2 linked regions of the Caldimonas thermodepolymerans genome follow. The protein of the gene in region 2 binds, or shares a complex with, the protein of the main gene of each other region. Links are inferred from orthologs where the notes say so. Each region holds a gene or a part of one and is shown on either strand. Other genes may lie near its edges.

What was found.
Region 1: the proteins of cgtA (region 2) and ybiB are in contact, whole or in part, in a crystal structure (PDB 8BFT), measured with the Escherichia coli proteins. The link is inferred for Caldimonas thermodepolymerans from one-to-one orthologs.

The regions. Positions count from the first base shown.
Region 1 is NZ_CP064338.1:1,474,895-1,477,842, forward strand. Bases 53-2,932 are described here. They hold ybiB (DNA-binding protein YbiB), read right to left. Parts: upstream 2,033-2,932; coding sequence 1,073-2,032; downstream 53-1,072. Other genes in these bases: rhtB (homoserine/homoserine lactone efflux protein), read left to right, coding at 53-317; cobA (uroporphyrinogen-III C-methyltransferase), read right to left, coding at 298-1,089; IS481_RS07075 (nitrate reductase), read right to left, coding at 2,200-2,932. Also shown: more of rhtB, read left to right, coding at 1-52; more of IS481_RS07075, read right to left, coding at 2,933-2,948.
Region 2 is NZ_CP064338.1:786,204-789,086, forward strand. What follows is about bases 1-2,815. They hold cgtA (Obg family GTPase CgtA), read left to right. Parts: upstream 1-765; coding sequence 766-1,866; downstream 1,867-2,815. Other genes in these bases: rplU (50S ribosomal protein L21), read left to right, coding at 1-170; rpmA (50S ribosomal protein L27), read left to right, coding at 207-464; IS481_RS03840 (LiaI-LiaF-like domain-containing protein), read left to right, coding at 575-769; proB (glutamate 5-kinase), read left to right, coding at 1,911-2,815. Outside these bases: more of proB, read left to right, coding at 2,816-2,883. UniProt on the Escherichia coli protein: An essential GTPase which binds GTP, GDP and possibly (p)ppGpp with moderate affinity, with high nucleotide exchange rates and a fairly low GTP hydrolysis rate.

The DNA of each region.
Region 1 (2,948 bases), 690 kb from region 2 along the record:
CGCCGATGTCGGCCCGGCGGCGTTTCCTGGCCGGCATGCTGACCAATGCGACCAACCCCAAGGGCATCGTCTTCATGGTCGCGGTGCTGCCGCAGTTCATCGACCCGGCCCGGCCGCTGCTGGCGCAGCTGGCCATCCTCGCCGTGACGACCTGCTCGGTGGACCTGGTCGTGATGCACGGCTACGCGGCGCTGGCCGCGAACATGCAGCGCTGGCTGCGCGGCCCGCGCGTGGCGCGCTGGCAGAACCGCTTCTTCGGCGGCGTGCTGATGGTGATGGGCGCGCTGCTGTTCTTCGTCAGGCGGCAGCCGCACTGAGGCGCGCGGCCGGCTGCACCGCCTGCAGGCCGCGCAGCACGTTGCCGACGATGATGACCGCCGGGCTGCCCAGCCCTTCGCGCTGCAGCATGGCCTGCAGGTCCGCAAGCGGCGCGACCGCATGGCGCTGCTGCGGCAGGCTGGCGTGCTGGACCACCGCCACCGGCGTGTCCGGGGGCAGCCCTTCGAGCAGCCCGGCCTGGATCTGCGCCGCCTGGGCCACGCCCATGTAGATCACCAGCGTGTAGCCGTCGGCGGCCGTGGTCGCCAGGCGCCGCCAGTCCAGCGGCGTGCTGCCCGCGCGGGGGTGGCCGGTCACCAGGATCACGCCGTGCGCGTGGTCGCGGTGCGTCAGCGGCACGCCCAGTCCCGTGGCGGCGGCCAGGCCCGAGGTGATGCCGTTGATCACCTCGACCTCGATGCCGTGCGCGCGCAGGTGCTCCACCTCCTCGCCGCCGCGCCCGAACACGCCCGGGTCGCCGCCCTTGAGCCGCACGACACGTTCGCCCTTCAGGGCTTCGGTGGCCATCAGGCGTTCGATGAAGTCCTGCGGGGTGCTGCGGCAGCCGCCGCGCTTGCCGACGTCGACGATGCGTGCATGGCGGCGGGCGTAGCGCAGCACCTCACGGCCGACCAGGTCGTCGACCAGCAGCACGGTGGCGGCGCGGATCGCCCGGATCGCCTTGAGGGTCAGCAGCTCGGGGTCGCCCGGGCCGGCCCCGACCAGGGTGACACGCGGGCGCGGCGAGGGGGCGTCAGGCGGCGGGTTCATGGGGCGTGAGGGCAGCAGCGGGCAGGTGCTCCAGGGCTTGCAAGAGGCATTCCACCTGCTGCACCAGGGCGGCCGGGGCCGGCTTCTCGCCGCTGGCCACCGACTGGATGTACATCGCCGTCGTCGCCGCATCGCATTCGCGCGGCAGCAAGGGCATCTCGGTGAGCACGCCCTCGCGCGCCGCGACGCCGAGCGCCGGCTGCGGCACGCCGCCGAGGAACAGCTCCATCTTCGGCGTGCGCCGCGGGTCGGCCACCGGCTCGCCCTCGGTGCCGCGCATCAGCAGCGCGTTGGCGCGGGTGCGCTGCAGGAACTGGGTCAGCGTCTGGCCGTATTCCGGGTGGGTGTAGTTGACCACCCGCAGGGCCTGGCCGGGCGGGCAGGGGTCGAGCAGCTTGGCCACGGTGTGCGCCGGGTTGCGCAGGCCGATCACCCAGCGCGCGTCGAGCAGGCGCGCCAGCGGCGGGCACAGGTGCTCGGTGCGGATGAAGGCCGGCTCGCGCCGCCGCCAGGCCTGCTCGATGCCGGCGAGGTCGTGCACCACCGGCAGGCCGAGGCCGTGGAAGATCTGTGCGGTCGTCACGCGCCCGGGGTCGTGCGCCATGCCGTGCACCAGCACCGGCACGCCTTCCTGGGCGAGCATCTGCGCGAGCAGCGGGGTCAGGTTGGGCAGTTTGCGTGCGCCGTTGTAGGACGGCAGCACCACGGCGGGGCGCGGGCAGTCGACCGGCAGGCAGCGTTCGACGGTGGCGGCAAGGAAGCCTTCCAGCTCGTCGAGCGACTCGCCCTTGATGCGCATGGCGATCGCGAACGCGCCGATCTCCAGGTCCGAGACCTGCCCCTCGAGCACCTGTGTCATCAGGTCGTAGGCCTGTTCGCGGTCGAGCGAGCGGGCGCCTTCCCTGCCGCGCCCGATGTCCTTGATGTAGCGGGCAATGCTCATCGCGCGGCCACCTTGGCGGGACGGGTGGCGGGCGAAGGTTGCCGTCGTGCGTCGCGGTTCATGAGTCTCCTTCACAAGTCCCGCACCGCGGGGGCGGTGCTCCAGGTCGCTCAGGGAACCGCAATTCTCACGCCAGCCCGCCGCGAGGGGCAGGGTCCCTCCTGCCGTCATGCCGCGGCGAGCTGCAGGCGCACCAGCCGCTTGAGTTCGGGCCCGCAGGAACCGCACTGCGTGCCGCAGCGCAGCCGCTGCTGCAGTTGTGCGAGACGCGCATCGGCGTCGCCATCGCAGTGCGCGAGCACCTCCAGGATCTGCGGCTCGCGCACGTCGTGGCAGGTGCAGACCTGGCGGCCGGCGGCGGGCGGCGCGCCCGGTGGCTGCGCGCCCGGCGCGAGCAGCAGGTGCCCGTAGGACTGGGCCGGCAGGCGTTCCTGCAGCAGGGTGCGGATCCAGGTCCCGGCGCGGGTGTCGCCGGCGAGCAGGCAGGCCTCCAGCGTGCGCGTGCCGTCGGCGGCGCAGGCGAGCCGCATCGCCCGGTGCTGGCCGCGCCGCGCGTCGGCGTAGCGCAGCGTCTGCGGCCCGGCCAGCCCCAGGACCTGCTCGATCCCGGCGAGCAGCGCCGCCGGCGCGGGCTCGTGCGCGGCAGCGCGGAACAGCAGGCCGGTTCCTTGCGGTTCGCGCCCGAACGGCGTGCAGCTGGCGAACGCGAAGCGGCGCATCAGCACGCGCAGCTGCTCGCGCGCCTGGAGCGCCTCGTCCTGAGGCAGCCAGGCCAGGGCCAGCAGCTGCCAGGGCAGCTCGGCCTTGGCGATGCGCACCGCCGCGTGCTTGAGCTCGGGCTGTCTCGAATGGGGGCAGCAGGCCGGCGTGGTGAGTGCGTTGACACCGTAGACCGGCTCGCCGGACTCGCTGCACC
Region 2 (2,883 bases):
AGGTGGGCACGCCCTTGGTTGCCGGTGCAAGCGTCAAGGCCACGGTGGTGGCGCATGGGAAGCACGACAAGGTGCGCATCTTCAAGCTGCGCCGTCGCAAGCACTACAAGAAGCAGCAGGGCCATCGTCAGGCCTACACCGAGCTGCAGATCAGCGCGGTCAACGCCTGATCCCGCCGGCCATAGTTTTTCAGGAGCTCATCAACCATGGCACAGAAAAAAGGCGGCGGTTCCACCCGGAACGGCCGCGACTCCCAACCGAAGATGCTGGGCGTGAAGGTGTTCGGCGGCCAGGTCGTCCCGGCCGGTTCGATCATCGTGCGCCAGCGCGGCACCCGTTTCCATGCCGGCACCAACGTCGGCTGTGGGCGTGACCACACGCTGTTCGCCCTGGTGGACGGCAAGGTCTCGTTCGAGGTCAAGGGTCCGCTGAACCGCAAGGTCGTGACCGTCACCCCGGTCTGACCGCCCGGATGCGCCTTGCGCACGTGAAGCCCCGGCCCGCCGGGGCTTTGTCGTTTGCGGCAGGTGCTGAAGTACCATGCCCCGTGTCGTCCACCGGCGCGAGGCTGTCCATGAACAAGAGCGGCGTCCTGCTGATCGTCATCGGCCTGGTCCTGCTGGCCCACAACCTGGGCTGGCTGAGCTGGCAGTGGCTGTCGGTGTGGTGGCCGCTGATCCTGGTGGTCGCCGGCGCGTGGTCGATCTTCGCGAACCGCAGCGCGGACTCCGACAGGCACAAGGCCCGAGGGCCTGACAGGCAACCATGAAATTTGTAGACGAGGCTTACATCGACGTCGCTGCCGGCAACGGCGGCGCCGGCTGCGTGAGCTTCCGGCGCGAGAAGTTCATCCCCTTCGGCGGCCCGAACGGTGGCGACGGCGGCCGGGGCGGGCATGTGTTTGCCGTCGCGGACCCGAACCTCAACACGCTGATCGACTTCCGCTACGCGCGTCGCCACGAGGCGCGCAACGGCGAGCCGGGCCGCGGCTCGGACCAGTTCGGCGCGGCCGGCGACGACGTGGTGCTGCGCATGCCGGTGGGCACGATCATCAGCGACGCCGACACCGGCGAGCAGATCGCCGAGCTGATGGTGCCGGGCCAGAAGGTGATGCTCGCCAAGGGCGGCGACGGTGGCTTCGGCAACCTGCACTACAAGTCCAGCACCAACCGCGCGCCGCGCCAGCGCACCCTCGGCTGGCCGGGCGAGCAACGCCGGCTCAAGCTGGAGCTGCGCGTGCTGGCCGACGTGGGGCTGCTGGGCATGCCCAACGCGGGCAAGTCGACGCTGATCGCCGCGGTGTCGAACGCCCGTCCCAAGATCGCCGACTATCCGTTCACCACGCTGCACCCCAACCTGGGCGTGGTGCGCGTCGGCCCCGAGCAGAGCTTCGTGATGGCCGACATCCCCGGGCTGATCGAAGGTGCGGCCGAGGGCGCCGGCCTGGGCCACCAGTTCCTGCGCCACCTGCAGCGCACGCGGCTGCTGCTGCACCTGGTCGACCTGGCACCGTTCGACGAGGGCGTCGACCCGGTCGCGCAGGCCCGCGCCATCGTGGCCGAGCTGAAGAAGTACGACCCCGGGCTGTACGAGAAGCCGCGCTGGCTGGTGCTCAACAAGCTGGACATGGTGCCGGCCGAGGAGCGCGCCCAGCGCGTGAAGGACTTCGTCAAGCGCTTCAGGTGGAAGGGGCCGGTGTTCGAGATCTCGGCGCTGACGCGCGAGGGCTGCGAGCCGCTGATCCGCGCGATCTACCAGCACCTGGAGGCCACGCGCGAGCAGGCGCCCCAGGCGCCGGACGTGCGCTTCCAGCCGGCCGAGGACGCCCCGCCGGCCCCCGACCCGGACGATCCGCGCTTCCGCTGAGCCGCCGGGGCCTCCTGTTCCGTTGACGTATCGGTTTTGAGTCCATGAGTGACGTGCTCAAGAACGCGCGACGCATCGTCGTGAAGGTCGGCTCCAGCCTCGTGACCAACGAGGGGCGCGGGGTCGACGCGCAGGCGATCGGGCAGTGGTGCGCGCAACTGGCCGAGCTGTCGCGGCGCGGCCGCGAGGTGGTGATGGTCTCCAGCGGCGCGATCGCCGAAGGCATGCAGCGCCTGGGCTGGAGCGTGCGCCCGAAGGAGATCCACGAGCTGCAGGCCGCTGCCGCGGTGGGCCAGATGGGCCTGGCGCAGATCTACGAGAGCAAGCTGCGCGAGCACGGCCTGGGCAGCGCGCAGGTGCTGCTCACGCACGCCGACCTGGCCGACCGCGAGCGCTACCTCAATGCACGCTCGACGCTGCTGACGCTGCTGCGCCTGAAGGTGGTGCCGGTCATCAACGAGAACGACACCGTGGTCACCGACGAGATCAAGTTCGGCGACAACGACACGCTGGGCGCGCTGGTGGCCAACCTGGTCGAGGCCGACGCGCTGGTGATCCTGACCGACCAGAAGGGGCTGTACTCGGCCGACCCGCGCAGGGACCCGAACGCGCGCTTCATCCACGAGGCCGAGGCCGGCAGCCCCGAGCTGGAACAGATGGCCGGCGGCGCCGGCTCCAGCATCGGCAAGGGCGGCATGATCACCAAGGTGCTGGCGGCCAAGCGGGCCGCGGGCAGTGGCGCGTCCACCGTCATCGCCTGGGGGCGCGAGCCGCAGGTGCTGGTGCGCCTGGTCGACGGCGAGTCGATCGGCACCCTGCTGTACGCCTCCACGCCCAAGCTGGCGGCGCGCAAGCAGTGGATGGCCGACCACCTGCAGCTGCGCGGCGCGGTGGTGGTCGACGACGGCGCGGTGGCCAAGCTCCGCGAGGAGGGCAAGAGCCTGCTGCCGATCGGCATGGTGCAGGTGATCGGCGAGTTCGCGCGCGGCGACGTGATCGCGGTGCAGTCGCTGGCCG